DNA from 4 places in the Priestia sp. ST2 genome. Region 3 is predicted to be linked to each of the others. Evidence: predicted binding sites of a transcription regulator. Region 3 holds the regulator's gene; each other region holds the start of a gene.
What was found. Region 3 encodes LexA, which represses DNA repair genes until DNA is damaged. Its sites were predicted from a motif close to CGAACATATGTTCG; they were not measured.

Region 1 (5,033 bases), on a different contig from region 3:
TTTGCATTCAGAGCGCACGATAGATAGAATAATTTATTTAGATGAATATGGACAATGCCAAGGTTGTTTCTGGTGCCACAGAGGATTATTTGAATGGAAATTATTTCACCAGGAGAAAAAACAAAGCGGTATTGCAATGTTTGATATACTAAAAGAAGGCGATTTTAAGTTTGAATTTAGCGGTTTTGGTAAAAATCGTGGTATTTGGACGTTTACACGAGAGAATATTCAACCAAGCTCAATAAGAACCAAAACAAGTCACGTGCTAAGCGTGGCTTATTTTGGTGGAAGCTAATAATAACCACGACGCATGAACGATTTAACTAAACAACTTTGAAATAAGAGAAGCATGTAAGGTGCTACTCTTTATCAATAACTATGTCCTATGTAAAAGTCAACATACATGTTAGGTTTTATAACATAAATTTCTGAATAATCATTTACTTATTCACTTATTTCATGGTATGTTATATGACATAGATATTGTAACTTGCAATATGAGCTGAAAATTAGCCATTGCAATATATACTTATTTTTCTAAATATGCACCTGGACGAGCCGGTGCTCTATACATATATATACGTCTACGTATAACTAGTCAAAAAGAATGAAGGCATTTCTAATTATAGTGCTGTTTGTTCTTTCAAATGAGTATAGTTATAGTAGGTGAAATTTTCAAGACAGTTATTTTGGTTTTTAAGCTGAATTTTTGGAATAGTTTGTTATTTTATTAATCAATGCTTTGCCACTTAGAAGTAGGTATAAAAGTTTACTAATAAAAGAAAATGCAGACGGAATTTAATAAGTTTTTTGGAATTTGTGGGCGATTTTCTCACTTTTTTATCATTTTTGAATAGTTTATAATCATCAGACAATTATACTGTGATATAGTTATAAGTGAGACAGAAAAAGGTGTGTTCTTAGGTCGCACCTGAATTTTTTTACTACGTAAGCAGGAGCGCCTACATCTTTTTACAAATATAGGGGATGAGGAAGGTTATAATGAGCAACGTACAGAAAAAAACAGACGTTATCTTAATTGGTGCCGGAGTCATGAGCGCAACTTTGGGATCATTACTCAAAGAGTTAGCACCTGAATGGGACATTAAAGTATTTGAAAAACTCGCAGACGCAGGGGAAGAAAGCTCGAACGAATGGAATAATGCAGGGACGGGCCATTCTGCGCTGTGCGAACTAAACTATACATCAGAAAAAGCTGATGGATCTATAGATATAACAAAAGCGATCCGAATTAACGAGCAGTTTCAGCTGTCAAGACAGTTTTGGTCTTATCTGGTAAGCAGCAAGTTGATTCGCAATCCGCAAGATTTTATCATGCCAATTCCGCATATGAGTTTGGTACAAGGGGAAAAAAATGTATCGTTTCTGAAAAAGCGTTTTGAAGCGCTGTCAAACAATCCGTTGTTTCAAGGAATGGAGTATTCCGACAGTCCTGACAAACTAAAAGAATGGATTCCGCTAATCATGAAGGGGCGCACGTCAAATGAACCGATTGCCGCAACTAAAATTGATTCGGGAACAGACGTAAACTTCGGTGCTTTAACACGCATGTTGTTTGACCATCTGAAGAATAAAGGGGTTCACGTTCATTACAAACGAAGTGTAAAAGATATTAAACGTAAAAGTGACGGTATGTGGGAAGTAAAAGTCGCAGATGTAGACAGCGGCAAAGTTGAGTACCACACGGCAAAGTTTATCTTTATCGGAGGCGGAGGCGGAAGCTTGCCTTTACTTCAAAAAACAGGTATTCCTGAATCCAAGCATATTGGAGGCTTCCCGGTAAGCGGATTATTTATGGTATGCAATAACCCTGAAGTCATTGCGCAGCATCACGGGAAAGTATATGGAAAAGCCAAAGTCGGAGCTCCGCCAATGTCAGTTCCGCATCTTGATACACGCTATATCGATAACAAAAAGACGCTGTTGTTTGGCCCGTTTGCCGGATTTTCACCAAAGTTCTTAAAAACAGGTTCAAACTTGGATTTAATCAGTTCTGTAAAACCGAATAATATTTTAACCATGCTAGCAGCAGGCGTCAAAGAAATGGCGTTAACGAAATACCTGATTCAGCAAGTGCTGTTATCAAATGAAAAACGTGTGGAAGAACTGCGTGAGTTTATCCCGAACGCTAAAAGCGAAGACTGGGATATCGTTGTAGCAGGCCAGCGTGTTCAGGTAATCAAAGACACGGAAGCCGGAGGAAAAGGAACGCTTCAGTTTGGTACAGAAGTTGTAAGTGCGGCTGATGGTTCTGTTGCTGCACTTCTTGGCGCTTCGCCTGGTGCATCAACGGCGGTTCACGTTATGCTTGAAGTATTGGAAAAATGCTTCCCAGAAAACATGAACAAGTGGGAGCCAAAAATAAAAGAAATGATTCCTTCCTATGGCATGTCATTAGTTGATCATCCAGACTTCTTTAACGAAATTCATGCGTCCACTTCACAGACGCTTGGTTTAATTAAAAAAGAGTCTGTTTATAGCTAAAGATTTTACGCCGTAACAAACAGCACATGCGTATGTGAAGAAATCTACAGGCGTGCACAAACACCACCTTTTCTTGAGGTGGTGTTTTAATGCTCTTTATTTATGTAGAGTTTGATTTAAGAGTGGTATTGATTGCTTCCAGGCTGAAGTTTCAAATGCTTCCACGCTACAATTGCATCATCGCGGCTTTTTCCTTTGTTTTTCGGATCGTTAAAAAAATCGCGAATAAAGCGGTTGTACTCAAACTGAGGCGCAATTTCTTTTTGATAAGAAGGCTGCTTTTTTCGTTCTTCTTCTTCATGCCACGCTTTTACCACATCTCGATAGGTTTTCCCTACATTTTCTTTAAGGTAGTTTTGAATATACGTGGAAAAATGAAACGTAGGATGAATGGCTTCTTTAAAAAAAGCCCGTACTTCTTGACTGCAGCGGTGGTTTTCCCCAATGACGGTATCTAATGTTAGCGGCGCTTGTGTTTTAGAGGACGAGCGTCTTTTAGAAGGTGCTCCTGAGTGTTGAGTGTCACCGGTTGTTAAAAACACTTCAATTCTTTTTGAAAGTTCCATGTTAGATCCAGACGGGCTCATGTTGTTTTCACGGCAAAATTTCTGCAGCTCGGTTTTGAGCCAGTAAAAATCCGTGAAGTCATTGATAGATAAATTTTTTGTAAGTTCGGGTCTCATTGTTTTCACCTCCATATATTTACAAAGTAATCATAGAACGTTTGTTCTTGGTGGTCAATTGTTTTAGAGAATTATGAAGGGATGTCTTTATATTTCTTCCTATTTTATAAAGAAGAAAAAGCATCTAGGCAAGAGATCTCTTGCAAATTCCAAAATCAAACAATTACAATAAGAAAAAGGAGTTGATTGCATGACGCTACATAAAAAAGTCCTTTCTACGATTCTAGGAGGAGCTGTTGGAGACGCTTTAGGCGTTCCAGTTGAGTTTAAAAAACGCGATACATTTCGGATCACAACTATGACAGGCTACGGTACATACAACCAGCCTAAAGGAACGTGGTCAGATGATACATCTCTGACGATGTGCTTGATTGATAATCTACTAGACAAACAAGATGAATATGATTTGATGCAAAAGTTTGCGAGCTATTGGGCGAATGGCTACTGGACGCCGTACGGAGAAATGTTTGATATTGGCATTGCCACAAGCGAAGCGATTCGCCGCTATAAAAGCGGGCTTCCTAAAGAAGAGTGGGGAGGAAGTGCTGAATACGACAACGGAAACGGAGCGCTTATGCGTATTGCTCCGCTTGCGTTTACACTACGTCAGGAACCTAGCTTTATAAAAAGAAAAGAAGAAATAGAAAGAATTGCTCACGTCACGCACCGCCATGTGCGCTCTACGCTTGGCTGCATTATATACGTGGAGCTGCTTATTTGTCTTCTTGACGGCGACCAGCCTTTTGAAGCATATGAAAAAGCGGTAAATCTTTGTCAAAAGCAGTTAACAGGTACGGAGTATGAAGCAGAGTTCACTGCGTATGAACGAGTGTTAAACCTAAGCTTGCCGCACGCAGCGAGAAATGAAATCGGGTCAACTGGATACGTCGTCAGCTCGCTAGAAGCATCTCTTTGGTCTTTTCTGCAAAGCGATGACTACAAAGAAGCTGTATTTACCGCTGTGAATTTAGGAGAAGACACAGACACAATAGGCTTTATTGCAGGTACTATGGCAGGAGCATATTATCAGCTGGATGGTATTCCTGAAGAGTGGGTTTGTCAGCTTGCTAAAAAAGAAGAGTTGATAGGAGCTTGTAAGAAATTTGCAGATGCGTGTATATGAAAAAGACAATAAACAGAAGCTGTATTTCATGAAAAAGTCAGGTAAGGAGTGTTTTTTTGAAAAAGATTTTTCTTATAGCTAGTATCTTGATTATCGTATTTGTTGGAGTATATACATTTGTAAAAATGAGTGCATCGTTGGAGGCTAAAGCCGCTGGCTGTGCCAAGAACAAAAAAGTTCAGCTGATTTCTATAGGTAATAAGGGCTCTCTAGGAGATATTCAAATAGAACAAATCCGTATCAACGGAAACAAAACGTCCGAATATGCAAAAATACAAGTAAGCAATGATAAAAAAGAGTTCCTTCTTGGAGACTTTACTAGCGAAGAAACAAAAGGCTATACGTTTAAGAGCTTGCAAAGTGTGAAGCTGCAGCCGCATACAGGCCCTGACGAACAGCTAGAAAGATCGCACAAAGGAAAAGAAAGTGATCAGATATATGCGCTTTCTCTTGCAGATAATATAAGTATACAAAAAGTAACCATCTCATACCGCCACCTAGGAATCTCACATCAGGAGACAATTTCTACTGGGTTATAATAAGGGCCGATAAGCAGCTTACCTAGATGGGTGAGCTGCTTATCTTTTTTTAAGAATCTACCACAATTCAATTTGATTTACAATTCCTTCCCCTCAGAATTTAAAGAATATTCACACAATATTTTTCCTTTGGTAACGGAAAAATATTACGTTTAATTGAAAGCGTTTTCAATATATAGTGAA
Region 2 (5,033 bases), on a different contig from region 3:
ACCTTATCCGGAAGTTCCGCATATTCATATACTTTAGTAAGATCTATTTCTTGCTGCTCTTTCTCTTCCATGTTGATTACTCTTTTCTCATTGTCTCTTCTTAGATTACCACAACAGCCATTCCTTACTTCTTATACCTTATGTATACTCAAAACAAATTACTGCTTTTCTTAATTCTTTATTGAAAAATAAGTAGATACGGTCTGCACCATAAGCTTGAAAATAGTAGCCTGTAGCAAATCCGATATATGTAAATGGATGACCATCCTCATCTTTTGGCACATACAGTAGATTTGTATAGTCAAAAGCCTCGTCTTCGCTAACACAGTCTTCCAGTAATTCTTGTCCCTCTTCTGTCATAAAACGTATATCGTCTAAGATTCCATTCACCTTAGGATAATCTAATCCCCATCCACTCGTCTGTTTTTTAGCAAAATCTTGCTCTAATGCTTCTGTAGATGTAAAAGCCTCTCCAAAGCTAGAATAGGGGTAAATTTTCTGCTTACGTTGAAAAAATTCTTTGCGTATTCGGTAGTCTTTTCCATTTAGTGCATAGGATTTTTCTAGTATGTTGGAAGATTCCTGCTCAATTTCGAAGTACTGCCAGTCTGCTTCAAATTTATATTTTCCGTCAATAACATCAAAACCCAACGTATCTTCTTTCGTAAAATTCGTATGAAACGGTTGAGTAAACTCACCTACACACCCTTCATGAATTTCCTTCGCTGATACAATATGTAGCCACTCGTCCCATTCAGGTTCAATACATTGTAGGTTGATGGAACAAATAGGTAAAAAATGTTTTTTATGCTGTTCCAAGTTATCGTAAAACACACCTTCGTATGAAGGAAATGGTTTAATAAATTGTTTAGGAATGTTCATCATTCTTCCTCCTTACTCAACAAATTTATAAATAGTTCACCAATCTACTTTAATTTTACACGAATCGAACATCAATCAGCTCACTTAACCTCATTTTATTTTTTAATTCAAATACTTCATCGATGAAAATAAAGAGATCTCCCAGGGAATCAACAAACTGAATCAATCCTGTCTCTGTTATACAGTGGCCTTGCTTATAATAGGTAAGGTAAACTTGTTTATTGGTATGTAAGGCTTCGATTAAGGTGAAATTGATTTGTTCCATTTGCTCTTCTGTTAAAACAGGTTGAGTTACTTCTATTTGCTTATTTATAACTTCCTGCAATCCTGTGTATTGTTCTGGCATACTCGCAAACGGGCGCCATTTTTTCATTCCTCTATCGTCATTCATGATATCATCCTCCTTTAAGCTTTATGGCCGCCAATAAGACCATTTCGATAACGAGCTGTTGAGTGATCCAGATAGCTTGAAGCCCGTAAAACACTATTCTTTCCATAACGCATCCGAATTTCATCAATCGTTTTCGCAAGAGCATAGGCTCTTTCACGTTGATCGATATCCTCAAATAAGCTCATTTGCTCCTCTTCTTCAATGCTTGTGTTTGATAAGGAGATCCCAATGGAGCGAATCGGCATTCCATTATCATATGTATGTAAGATGGTTAAGCAATAAGGAAAAATATCTTGGCTTAAGTTTGAAGCTCTTCCCATTTTCTTTTGTCTGGAGAAGCCTCCACCTGTTTGTTTACTGTAGCCAATCGATAAATGGATCGTTTGAGCCACCACTTGATGCATGCGTAAACGAAAACAAACATCGTCCAATAGCTCCAATAGTAATAATTCCACTTCTTTTCGGCTTGTATAATCTCGAAAGAGAATCTGACTTTTCCCAAAGGAACGGGAACTAGGAATGTACACATCGGAAATGCGACTAAAGTCAATCCCATTCGCATGTTGGTAAAGTTCCTCTCCCATGATGCCAAATTCCTTTTGTAACATCTCCTTTGAAGAAAGAGCGAGTTCTTTTATCGTATGGATGCCTAGATGGTTTAAGCGTCTTTCTGTAGCTGACGAGATCCCCCAGAAATCTTTCATTGGATGAATCGACCATAACTTAAAGGGAATATCTTCATATCGCCAATAAGCAACTCCTGTTGGACTGTGCTTCGCTTCATGATCTAAGCTAACTTTAGCCAGTAAGAGATTAGGACCGATTCCTGCGGTAGCTGTCAGCCGTGTTTTGCGATAGATCTCATTAAGTATACGATGAGCTAGTTCCTCTGGTGTTCGAGCAAATAAATGCAAAGAAGCTGTTGCATCAATAAACAACTCATCAATGCTATACGCATGAAAATCCTCAGGAGCCACATACTGTAACACCAAGCTAGAAATATAGTTCGAAGCCTTGATGTATCTCTCCATGGATGGATTCACCACATGGATATCTTTCCTTTTAGGAATTTCAAACAGGCGACTTCCTGTTTTGATCCCTTCTTTCTTTAATAAAGGTGTGGCAGCTAACACAACAGATCCCGACCGTTTGACATCTCCTACAACCGCAAGCCTTGTTTTCAAAGGATTTAAACCCCGTATGACAGAGGAAACCGAAGCAAAAAAACTCTTCATGTCTATGCAAATAATGACTCTGTTTGGTAGCTGCCCATAATCCATTGGAATAACTCCTCAATAAAGAACGTTTGTTCTTTATTATATACGAACAAACGTTCTTTATTCAATGGAATCTTTTCCCGATTATTGCTATTAAATTTGTAAAATTCTCCTTAGGTTTTTATATAATCAGATATTTCTACTATGATATTATGGATAAATAAGGAATCATAATTGGTTGAAAGGATGATGATTTTTTGTTAGCTCGATCAGAAAAACCTAAAATGGTAGAAACTAATAAACAAAAAGTTGACCGGAACGTGAAAGAAATATTTGATAATGCTATATTGATTTTTCAAACTATAAAATCCATTTCATTTCATAAATTTCTCATCCAATTCATAGCATCTTTAATTGTAACGGTTGTATACGCAGCTACTGACATAGATACTTTATTATTGTTAAAAGTCTCAACAAATGGCTCTGTATTGTACACAGTGTTATCAGCCTGTTTTTATACATTTCCTCAAGCTCTAATATTTTATTTACTATTCAGACAGAACATTAGAATATTTTTTAGAAAAGTAACAATGCAGCATTTTAGAATATCCCTTACTGTAGCAGGTGCATCATTGGTAGCAGCCTTTTTTATGCACGATTTTTTAGTATTTGGGCTTTCATACAATCCGACTGCACAATCCGAGATTGTAAGTTTTATCCCAAGTGATATTTTTAATTTCATCATTCAATTATTAGGTGAAGAACTACTCTTTTTTTCAGCGTTCTTTTTAGGTTTGAAATGGTTCACGAGGAGAAAAGAACCTCTTTATGCTCTTAGTATAGGGGTATCTGGTTTATTAGCGTGTTTAGTGTTTGGATTAGCTCATCTGTGGACATATGATTTTAATGTACTTCAATGCGTAATATCAATTGGTTTGCCTTCAGTTATTAAAATTATACTATATTTAAAAACTAGAAACTTATGGAGTACATATATAGCGCACCTATTTTTCGACCTACTAATAATTGCTATAACCTTATTTTTAAGAACCATAACTTAGATATTTTCATTTGGCTCAGCCAATATAGGGGAGGATTAAAAATTGATTAAGTATGAAGATTTAACTGGAAAAGTCTTTGAAAGATTAACAGCTATTGAGTATGCAGGATCGAAAAAATGGAAATGCAAATGCGAGTGTGGCGAGGAAATAACTACACGTGCATCTGCTTTAAAGAATGGAACTACTAGGTCATGCGGATGTCTTAAAAAAGGTAAAAAGCCTAAAGAGGACTTAACTGGAAAAGTAGTCAACAAATTAACTGTTGTGGAGTATGTAGGGGCAATAAAGGGATACCACATGTGGAAATGCAAATGTGAGTGCGGGGAAGAGGTTACCAAACGAACAGGAGATTTGAATTCTGGAAAGCCTAAGTCATGTGGCTGCATAAAAAAAGTGAGTAAGACTGAACCTTGCTGTTCCATAAAAGGGAGTAATCCTAGCACTAGAGAAGATTTAACGGGGCAAGTTTTTGAAAGGTTAACCGTTATTGAGTATGCAGGTTTAGACAAATCAAAAAAATTTGCTATGTGGAAATGCAAATGTGAGTGCGGGGAAGAAATTACTACGCGTAAACACCCTTTAAAATCAGGACGTACTAAGTCATGTGGCTGCTTAACCAGACGCACTGACTTAAATGTAAAGCACGGGCTTTATAAACACCCTTTATATAATACTTGGGAAAAAATGCGCCGCCGTTGTAATAAACCTAATGATACGGCTTATCATAATTACGGTGGGCGAGGGATTAAAGTTTGTGATAAATGGAATGAAAGCTTTGAAGCGTTTCATAGGGATATGGCAGATACCTATAAAGAGGGGTTAACTTTAGAAAGAAAAGATGTTAATGGGGATTATACTCCTGAAAATTGCTCATGGGCAACTAGGATGGAACAGTCAAATAACACAAGGGTTACTCGTTATATTGAGGTGTTTGGGGAAAAGATTCCATTACAAATGGCGGCTCGAAAATATAATATAAGTGCTGGCACTCTTAGATCAAGGCTAAAAAAAGGGTTATCACCTGAAGATGCTGTTACTCTTCCAGTACAAAAAATAGGGAGAGGTGCAAAATAATACTCAACTTTAAGGGTGCTTAATCTGAGTATATGACAAAACGTACAGGGAAATGAAAAAAAGACCTCCTGACACAGGGAGGTCTTTTGATTTATAATTGAATATTTTGCTGTTGGACTTGTTGTTGCCCCTTTAGTTCTCTCCTTTCTTTAGTCTTTTTGTTCTCTAGGTGATGGTATTCATCTGCAATTGGTTTGTATTCTTTATTTAAGTGAAGAATCAGCTCTTTACACATTCCTCTGTATTCAAATATATCTTTAGCAAAAGATTTTAGTGAATAATCTGGTCCAATTGGAAGACCTTTGCTCACATTTATAAACATATTAACTTTATTTTCAATGTTTGTAACTAATCTAAGGGTTTCGCTATCTAGAGAATCACGCACAAGAAGTAAGTCTTTTACTATTT
Region 3 (5,033 bases):
AATTAAATTGTTGCGAAAGGGAAATAAATCGGCCATCATGGCCGCTGTAGTTAATACCATTATCTCTATCATTAAAGGAATTGCTTTCGCTTTAACAGGGAATGTAGCAATGTTTGCTGAAACGATGCACAGCTTAGGAGATGCAGCTAATCAGTTTTTTGTCTTTATAGGTTCGGCATTAAGTAAAAAAGCCCCGACCAAAAGATTTCCAAATGGTTTCGGCCGATTGGTTAATCTCGTTCTATTAGGAGCGGTTCTTGTAGTAGGGATTATGGCGTTTGAAACGATTAAAGAAGGATATCACCACATTCTTCATCCCACGAAGTCTTCAGGCTTTATTTTAAATATTGCAGTACTTGGCATCTCGGTGTTACTTGAGATGTTTGTCCTATTTAAGGCGATGAAAGAAATTTTGCACGATGTCGGAATGGATACCGCAGAGGTCAATGTTTTTACGCAAAGCTTTGTTCATTTAAAGAAAGCAAAGCCGGCAACCAAGCTGGTCTTTATGGAAGATCTGGTAGCTACTGGAGGAGGCGTATTGGCGTTAATAGCCGTTTTCATTTCACGGTTTACACCTTTTCACCAAGCTGAAGGAATTGCTTCTATTTTGATTGGGCTTATGATGTTTTTTGTAGTAGGACGAGTATTTTTAGATAATGCTGCTGGAGCGCTAGGTGAAGCAGATAAAGAAATGGAAATAAAAATTGGCGCGATTGTCATGCAAGATGTACAAGTGCGTGATATTCAAACGTTAATGGTGATGAAAGAAGGAGAAGAGCTTCACGTTGAATTAAAAGTAGAAATTGATCCTTCTTTAACAGTGGCAGAAGCTGATGATATTAAAGATCGTCTGGAAAATCGTATTTTACAGGAAAAAGGAGTAACGGATGTCATTATTGAATTTGATGAAGATGATGGAATTCCGGACTGGGCGCCAAGTGATTTACAGCTTCAAAAAGAATAAAAAGAAGAGGTTAGGACAAAATTATTTTAATTGAAGAAGATCCGAACGATGAATCGAGGTTCTTGACGGAGAATCCAATTCGTTCGGATTTTTTCATTGGTATGGTGAACGTAGGTTTCGTGTTTTTAGTTGCTTTTAGAGGTTGATTGGAGGGCAAGACTCACTGCCCGCGGAAAGCGAAGTCTTGCACGGAAGTCAACAGCGGTGTAACAAGCAATCCCTACTAGCTTATTTATTCCATTTGTTCCCCTATAGATTCGCTTGATTTAGTTATGTCTCAATCTCTTCTTTTTTATCATGTGTTTTCTGATGCGAACAGCTTTTATGTTTTAAACCGATCTTTTAATAAATTCCATAGGGAACTCACTCCGAGACTAATGCTGATCAGAATTCCTGATAGAGCTACTATTAAAGCGATATATTCAAAGATAGAAAACTGCTTCATACTATCCCAATTGATGTTTCCCTTTAGTTTGCTAATAACTAAATTCATTCCGTAAATACCGGAAAGAACCGTGTAAATCGTTAAAATTAATAATAAGTAATTGTGACGCTTAGCTGCGATTTTCTCTTGGTTTTGGTACAAAGTACCAAGAGTTTCTTTGACTTCTTGATAAAGAGAATTGATATGGAAGATTTTTTTAAAGAGCTCAGAAAACTCTTGACCTTCTGTGCGAGAGCTAATTTCTAAAAATAAATATTTACCTGAGAACACGGTAATAGAGCGGATTAGTCGTTCAATGCCCTCTGAATTTTTATGAAACGTGAGCTGAGAATACTCATAAGATAGTTTTAGCAACACGATTTTATAGAAAAAATGTAAAAATAAATTATAGTAATGCTGGCCAAATAGATGATTCATCAAAAGCTGATCCGTTTTAGAGTCTGTCGATTTAGAAATACATGAAAACACATGGTCTGTTATGACGTAATAGGTTTCAGGAGCCCATCTGGAATACACGTGTTTAGTATTATACGTTTTAATATACTCATGATTGTGTGCAGAAATAAACGCTTTCCCGTCAGGCATATAGCTATTTAGCTGTCCAGTACGAAATAAAGTTGTGGAATTAATCTCTTGCTCTTGATTTACCGTTACATAACTTAACACAAACATCCGTTCATCGATAAAATAAGGAAGGCTCCCCACATGCTGTTCACGTGTGGCTTCTTTCTTGATGTGTTCGTTCAAAAATGGCGCGAGCTGTGAAAAAATATAATCTTGTACTTTGCTATAGCGGTGGTGTTCATAGGTAATGGTGGATCCATGCTCTTCAGCAAGCTTCGGTTCTAATACACGAAAATGATTCATGAACTCTAAAATATCATCATAGGTGTAATGATTATGGCTCATCTCAGTGCGAATGGTCATGACGCCAATTTCAAAAGGACATAAAAAAACATCCACAGACAGCACGTTGCTAGACACGGTGGTGGAGGAAGTGTGTAACGTAATGGCATGGTCTATTTTTTTTGAAAATCGAAGCAACCCTTCTTTTTCGCACGAGTCAGGGAATAGAATGCATTCAATGTAAGGAAGAAAATATTGATCCAGGCTATCATGAGATACGTAATATTGTTCTCCGTAGTATTCTTTTTCTAAATGTTTGTTTTGAATGGAGAAAAACTCGAACAAATTTGCTTTCAGCGCATGAACAAGCTGCTCTTTATTTTTTCGGTCAAAGGAAAAAGGAAAAAGAAACATGTTCATTGCTTTGGCAGGTACAATGGTTTGAAATGGTTCTGTTTTCCTTGGTGTATTGGTCATAAACTACATCCTTCTTATGGTCGGTTGTATTTCCTTGTAAGAGTCGAGGAAATGCAGGTAGAAAGTAAAAGGTAAAACAAGCTTTATAAAAACCGTTCTACCCGCCTGCAATGATTCAACGTATCATTTATAATATGCCAATTTTTTTAGAAAACAAACGTAAAAAAAACCAACTAACATCATCATTAGTTGGTTTTACATACAGTGTCTGATTAGTGAATCGTGCGATATACACCAGTTACTTTTCCTAAAATCGTTACGTGGCGAAGAATAATAGGCGCCATCGTTGAATTTTCAGGCTGTAAACGAACGAAATTTTCTTCTTTAAAGAAACGTTTTACCGTTGCTTCGTTGTCTTCGGTCATAGCGACCACAATATCTCCATTATTAGCTGTTTGCTGCTGACGTACGATTACCATATCGCCATCTAGAATACCTGCTTCAATCATACTTTCTCCCATAATTTCAAGCATAAATACATGATCATCTGGAGAAACGAATTTATCTGGAAGAGGGAAATATTCTTCCACATTTTCAACAGCTGTTATAGGCAGACCCGCTGTTACTTTACCGATAACAGGAACATTAATGACATTGCTTTTAGGGATGTTTACTTCGTCTAGTTGAAGAACTTCGATTGCTCTTGGTTTTGTCGGATCTCTGCGAATTAACCCTTTGCTTTCTAAACGAGCTAAATGCCCGTGTACAGTGGAGCTAGAGGCTAATCCTACCGCTTCCCCAATCTCACGAACAGAAGGCGGATAACCTTTTAATTTTACTTCATGCTTAATAAAATCTAGTATGTCTTGTTGACGTTTTGATAGCTTCATATTTTTCACCTCGATTTTAGCTATTCTTTAGGTGAATTATACCACGTGATGTGTCAATATACAAACATAAGTTCGAAGAATTCCATTGACAGAAACAAATGTTCTCAATAAAATAAGAACATATATTCTGACAGGGGGATCATAATATGCAACAATTCTTACATTCTATGAAACATTACGCTATTTTTTTTGCAGTTATCGCTGCACTTACATATGTATTGACGCTGGTTTTAGGAGCGGATAAAGTAGATTTAGACAAATATTCAACGGTTACTATTACAAAAGGAGATACGCTTTGGGAATTGTCCAACAAGTATCATAATCACCATCATTTGACCACCAATGAATTTGTCAAATGGGTTGAAGACGTCAATGATTTAAACTCAGACACTGCCCAGTCTTTATCTCCTGGAGATAAATTATATATTCCTGTTTTAAAAAAAGAGTTACATAATCAAGTGGCAATTGAACAGTAGTGTGTAACGGCCGTTCCTGAATATTGTTAGAAGCCGAAAAGGTCGTGATAAAAGTGGATGCCATTATTTATTGCCGTGTCAGTACGGATAAAAAAACCCAAGAAACATCTTTACAGCGCCAGCAAGAAGAATTAAAAAAGCTTGCTGCTCTTCACCATCTAGACGTAAAAAAAGTCGTAATGGAAAAAGCGAGCGGATATGAAGTAGACAGAGAGGGTATTTTGGATGTTCTTCATACAATGAAAGAAGAAAAAATATCTGTGTTGCTTATTCAAGATGAAACACGATTAGGCAGAGGAAATGCTCGAATTGCGCTGCTTCATGCTTTTCATAAAGAAAATGCTACCATCTATACGATTAGTCATCAAGGCCAGCTTCAGCTTTCAGAATCTGATTCAATGGTGTTAGATATTATTAGCTTAGTGGAAGAGCATCAGCGGAAATTACATAATGCTAAAATTAAAAGAGGAATGAAAAGAGCTGTAGAAAACGGTTATCGTCCGCAGCAAAATTTAAAAAATCAAGGAGTTAACTCGGGAAGAGAAAAAAAAGAAGCGCCAATTGAAGAAATTGTCCGTCTTCGTCATAACGGCTTAACCTTTGCTGAAATTTCAGTTACGCTAAAAGGTTTTGGCTATAATATTTCAAAAGCGACGGTACATCGCCGCTATCAAGAATACCAAGAGAATGCTCAATCTCTTGATAAAACGAAAGAGATTTAGTAAGATGACTACATGTTGCCGGAACGGTTCGGTAATTTTAATTATTGATTATAAGGAGATAGGTTTTATATGCTATCAAAAGATAAACTTGCTCGTATTAATGCTCTTTCAAAAAAGGCAAAGGCTGAAGGTCTGACAGAATCTGAAGCGAAAGAACAGCAAGAGCTACGTCAGGAATATTTAAAAGTTTTCCGACAATCTATGACAAATCACCTTCATACGATTAAAGTTGTGGACGAAGAAGGTAAAGATGTTACGCCTAAGAAGTTA
Region 4 (5,033 bases), on a different contig from region 3:
AACTTGTCCCCATATTGATCTAATCCTGTCAATAATTCAAACGAATGTCTGAATTCTCTTGTTAACAGGTAGTCGTGTACTCTTTCCTCAAATTTTACACATTTAGTAGAAAAAGCTGCTTCTTTCTTATTATCGGCAATGCAGAAATCGATTCCTACCATCAGGCCCTTCCTTCCTCTACATTCTTTCTAAGTTTAATAGGTACTAAAAAAGAGGACAGCTAGGTATATACTAAACTACTATCTGTTCTTCTCTGGCCGTACTTTTATCAAAATCTTTTAACGAAGCAATAATTAAGTAACCTCTTCTACAAACTCTTTTAGAGAATCATACATTTCTAAAGCGTCCCATTCACCCATGCCATGTTCAGCTGTGAAAACTGGGTAATCTACATTCCCTATATCAATAAAGAGCGGGTCACCGCCTATTTCTTCATCATACCCTATGACAAACCAGTTTTCTTGCCAATCTCCTTCTTGATTTCCTATAAGGGAATTTGCTTCTAAATCTTCTCTGTAGCCTAATTGGCCATCTAAAAACTCGCTTTTAAGGTAGATGTAATAAGGAGCAGAAAGAATTTCTCCCACTTCATCTTCAAATTCTACTTTCACTGACGTACCTGGAAGTTCTTTAAGAATTTTATAGATTTTCTCTATATCAGGTTTTATCATTTGCTTCTCCCCTTTAATGATCTGTATGACTTATCGTGGCTGTTATCCATTCTTCTAAGCTGTCTGCTATTACTTCACGCTGTTCCCAATCATGCCAAAAGGTGATAATTTGACCAATTTTCCCTCCTTCATCAGGATCCAAGTCTATACAAATATCATCTCCTCCCCCATTCGTGGCAATCGAAATCCAACGTGGGTTCCACCAAAATTCTTTTTTTACTGGCCCAATAGGTTCAATTTCTGGAAAATCTTCAAATTCTCCTCCGTCTAAAAGCTCTTTTAATGTTTGCCACGTATACAGAATCTCCTCTAAAGGTAATAGAGTATAATTTTCAATAACTGCTATATATTCATCACGCTGTCCATTATGTATCATTAACCAGTCTTTAAGGTTTTTGGGGAATGTTAGTCCCATCTTTTGTTCAACCTCTGCAATTTCTAATTCAGTAGCTGCTTCTTTAAGCGTTCCTGCTGCTTCTGGTCGATTTATTTTTAACCACTGCTCAAACTCATTCCAAACTTGCTTCATATTAGGAGCCTCCTTATATAACGTCATTAAATGAATCTAGGAAAAATGATTAGATATTTTTTAAACTTATACTAATTATGTATGGAAATCTTATGTAAATAAACGGTTTTATTATTTTCTACTACATGAAACGAACATCAATTAGCTCGCTTAACCTCATTTTGTTCGTTTGCTTACATCCTTCATCTATAAATACAAATAACCCTCCAAGGGAATCTACAAATTGAATAACTCCTGTTTCCGTTATACATTGCCCATGCTTGTAATACGTAAGGTATACTTTTTTATGTGTATGGAGAGCTTCGATCAAGGTAAAATTAATTTGTTCCATTTGATCTTCTGTTAAAAAAGGTTGAGGTATTTCTGATTGCTTTTTTATAACTTCTTGTAATCCTTTGTATTGCTCGGGCATAGTGGCAAACGGTCGCCATTTTTTCATTCCTCTGTTTTGCATGTCATCTTCCTCCTTTATGCTTTATGACCTCCTAAAAGGCCGTTTCGATAACGAGCTGTTGAATGCTCGAGATGGCTTGAAGCTCGCAGAACGCTATTCTTCCCATAACGCATACGAATTTCATCAATCGTTTTAGCAAGGGCATAGGCTCTTTCGCGCTGGTCAATATCTTCAAATAAGCTCATTTGCTCTTCTTCTTGAATAAGGGTGTTCGATAAAGAAATTCCAATCGATCGAATGGGCATTCCGCTATCAAATGTGTGTAGGATGGTTAAACAATAAGGGAAGATATCTTGACTTAAATTCGAAGCTCGCTCCATTTTCTTTTGCCTCGAGAAACCTCCACCTGTTTGTTTGCTGTAGCCAATGGATAAATGAATAGTATGTGCCACGACTTGATGCATACGTAAACGAAAGCACACATCGTCTAACAGTTCTAATAGCAGCAATTCCACTTCTTTTCGATTTGTATAGTCTCGAAACAGAATTTGACTCTTCCCGAATGATCGAGAGCTCGGAATATACACGTCAGAAATGCGACTAAAATCAATTCCATTTGCATGTTGGTGGATTTCCTCTCCTAAGACACCAAATTCTTTACGTATCATCTCTACAGAAGAAAGAGCGAGTTCTTTTATGGAGTGAATGCCCAAACGATTTAAGCGTCTTTCCGTAGCAGACGAGATTCCCCAGAAATCCTTCATTGGGTGAATCGACCATAATTTGAAAGGAATATCTTCGTATCGCCAATAAGCTACCCCTGTTGTGCTATTCTTGGCCTCATGATCTAAGCTCACCTTAGCCAGTAAGAGATTCGGACCTATGCCTGCAGTAGCTGTCAGCCGTGTTTTGCGATAAATCTCGTTGATGATTTTACGGGCTAATTCTTTTGGTGTGCGAGCGAATAAATGCAAAGAAGCTGTGGCATCAATAAACAACTCATCAATGCTATACGCATGAAAATCCTCAGGAGCCACATACTGTAATACCAAACTAGAAACATAGTTCGAAGCCTTGACATACCTTTCCATGGATGGATTTACGACATGGATATCTTTCCTTCTAGGAATGTCGAAAAGACGGCTGCCTGTTTTGATCCCTTCTTTCTTTAATAAGGGTGTGGCAGCTAACACAACTGATCCCGACCGCTTTGTATCTCCTACAACTGCCAACTTTGTTTTTAATGGATCTAGCCTACGTATCACGCATGAAACAGAAGCAAAGAATGCTTTCATATCAATACAAATAATGACTCTGTTTGGTAGATATTCATAATCCATTGGAATAACTCCTTAAATAAAGAACGTTTGTTCTCTATTATATACGAACAAATGTTCTTTATTCAATAAAAACTCTAAAGTTTTCCCGATTATTGTTAATATAATAGGAGACAAGAATATTGTGAGTAAATTTGGAAGATAAAGGAGATGGCAAATGAATAAGAAAATGACTAACTATATTATCTTTTTTTCATGGTTTTTATTCTTAGTTCTTTTGTGGATTGTCGTTTCATTATTCAAAGGTGAAAATGGACAGTGGTGGTCTATGTATCGTTTAAATGCAGACAAATACGGCCTTTGGGCTTTAGAGATTTCTTACATAAAGTTTAGTATTGCTGCTTTTATCTCATTAGCAATAGCTTATATGGTGAGTTTTGGATTCAAAAGAAAAAGATAAGGTGAAATAAAGTACTTTGAAAGTAATATAGATCGTTGGATTTAATCGGAATAAGAAATAATGATAAAAAGACCCTAATTAATATGTTAATAAGGTCTTTTCAGTATCTATAAAATTTATTATGTATTTTATAGATATTAAATAATTGATTTTACTTTTGATGTTCAGCCCATTTTAAAAAGCTTTATAAGTTTCGTAGTACTATATTTATAAACTTTCTTGCATGTAATTAAATCCCATTAATTAATAGAATAATATACGCGTTTTGAATATTATTTATGATCTTTTCAAAAAAATATCCGTATTAAACTACTTAATGTACGCGATTTGAATAAAGATTTTGTTTTTTAATATTATTTTTATTTTAATAATGAATAATGAACGGAAAATTGATAATTTTTAAATTTTATTAAAAAAGTTTATTTTTTATATTGAAATATGTAATTTGACTGTTTATAATACAAAAAAGATAAGTTATTTGCAGGTTTAGTTGTCTGAAAATTTAATTTTTTATGAAGAATATTATTAATGGGGGTTTCACCGTGTCAAACAAAGTACCGTTTTCTTTTATAGTAATCATTGGTTTAATGTTATTTGCATTATTTTTTGGAGCTGGAAATTTAATATTTCCTGCCATGCTTGGCCAGTCAGCGGGAGCAAATATCTGGTCAGCAAATGCAGGTTTTTTAGTTACTGGAGTAGGCTTGCCTTTACTTGGTGTACTAGCTTTTGGATTCTCTGGAAAGGAAGATTTACAATCATTAGCAAGTCGCGTACATCCTATCTTTGGTTTAGTATTTACAACTGTTCTTTATCTAGCTATTGGACCTTTATTTGCTATCCCACGAACAGGTAACGTCTCTTTTGAAATCGGACTTAAACCTTTCATTTCTGAAGGCTCTAGTTCTATAGCTTTACTTGTGTTTACTATTATATTTTTCAGCATTACATGCTTTTTTTCTCTCAATCCGGCGAAAATTGTCGATATTGTCGGAAAATTCTTAACGCCAATTAAATTAACATTCATCGGAATTCTAGTTCTAGTAGCTTTTATTCATCCTATTGGAAAATTTCAAGCACCCACAGAAAAATATGTAACAAACTCTTTTTTTAATGGGTTCCAAGAAGGATATCTAACAATGGATACTCTTGCATCTTTCGTTTTCGGAATCATTATTATCAATGCAATTAAAGAAAAAGGCGCTAAAACAAAGAAGCAAATTATAACTGTTTGTCTAAAAGCTACAGGAATTGCTGCTATTATTCTTGCAACTATCTATTCTGCCCTTTCGTACATGGGCGCTTCAAGTGTAGAAAAGCTTGGGCATTTAGATAATGGTGGTACGGTGTTAGCGAAAGTTTCTGATTATTATTTTGGAGAATATGGAGGATTACTATTAGGCTTAATGATCACAGTAGCTTGTCTGACAACTAGCGTAGGGCTTATTACTTCATGCTCTTCTTATTTCCATAAATTATTACCTTCTATTTCTTATAAGAAAATTGCGATTAGCTTATCCGTGTTTAGCGCAATCATCGCAAATGTTGGATTGAATCATTTAATTTCTTTTTCAGTACCTGTTTTAACAGTGCTCTATCCATTAGCAATCGTTCTAATCTTTTTGACTTTCCTTCATTCTTTATTTAAAGGATGTGCTGAGGTATACCAAGGCAGCCTATTCTTAACATTTGTTGTAAGCCT

Region 1: the regulator LexA is predicted to act here: its motif matches at 3,223-3,236, upstream of AC0KUU_RS06540 (DUF6434 domain-containing protein).
Region 2: the regulator LexA is predicted to act here: its motif matches at 2,597-2,610, upstream of AC0KUU_RS23580 (Y-family DNA polymerase).
Region 4: the regulator LexA is predicted to act here: its motif matches at 2,979-2,992, upstream of AC0KUU_RS11135 (Y-family DNA polymerase).

What each region holds. Positions count from the first base shown of each region.
Region 1 is NZ_JBVVNT010000002.1:31,883-36,915, forward strand. Features, by position in the region: gene AC0KUU_RS06530 (hypothetical protein) at 137-295, shown strand; gene AC0KUU_RS06535 (malate:quinone oxidoreductase) at 1,003-2,505, shown strand; gene AC0KUU_RS06540 (DUF6434 domain-containing protein) at 2,622-3,188, opposite strand; gene AC0KUU_RS06545 (ADP-ribosylglycohydrolase family protein) at 3,379-4,311, shown strand; gene AC0KUU_RS06550 (hypothetical protein) at 4,368-4,850, shown strand.
Region 2 is NZ_JBVVNT010000006.1:56,501-61,533, forward strand. Features, by position in the region: gene AC0KUU_RS23565 (DUF8096 family protein) at 1-71, opposite strand, end outside; gene AC0KUU_RS23570 (siderophore biosynthesis protein) at 139-882, opposite strand; gene AC0KUU_RS23575 (YolD-like family protein) at 938-1,273, opposite strand; gene AC0KUU_RS23580 (Y-family DNA polymerase) at 1,288-2,553, opposite strand; gene AC0KUU_RS23585 (CPBP family intramembrane glutamic endopeptidase) at 2,748-3,551, shown strand; gene AC0KUU_RS23590 (hypothetical protein) at 3,594-4,625, shown strand; gene AC0KUU_RS23595 (hypothetical protein) at 4,717-5,033, opposite strand, start outside.
Region 3 is NZ_JBVVNT010000001.1:797,714-802,746, forward strand. Features, by position in the region: gene AC0KUU_RS04040 (cation diffusion facilitator family transporter) at 1-967, shown strand, start outside; gene AC0KUU_RS04045 (magnesium transporter CorA family protein) at 1,290-2,735, opposite strand; gene lexA (transcriptional repressor LexA) at 2,948-3,565, opposite strand; gene yneA (cell division suppressor protein YneA) at 3,712-4,041, shown strand; gene AC0KUU_RS04060 (YneB family resolvase-like protein) at 4,095-4,763, shown strand; gene AC0KUU_RS04065 (DUF896 domain-containing protein) at 4,833-5,033, shown strand, end outside.
Region 4 is NZ_JBVVNT010000002.1:926,500-931,532, forward strand. Features, by position in the region: gene AC0KUU_RS11115 (hypothetical protein) at 1-161, opposite strand, end outside; gene AC0KUU_RS11120 (hypothetical protein) at 294-671, opposite strand; gene AC0KUU_RS11125 (SMI1/KNR4 family protein) at 685-1,200, opposite strand; gene AC0KUU_RS11130 (YolD-like family protein) at 1,322-1,654, opposite strand; gene AC0KUU_RS11135 (Y-family DNA polymerase) at 1,669-2,934, opposite strand; gene AC0KUU_RS11140 (hypothetical protein) at 3,089-3,331, shown strand; gene brnQ (branched-chain amino acid transport system II carrier protein) at 3,874-5,033, shown strand, end outside.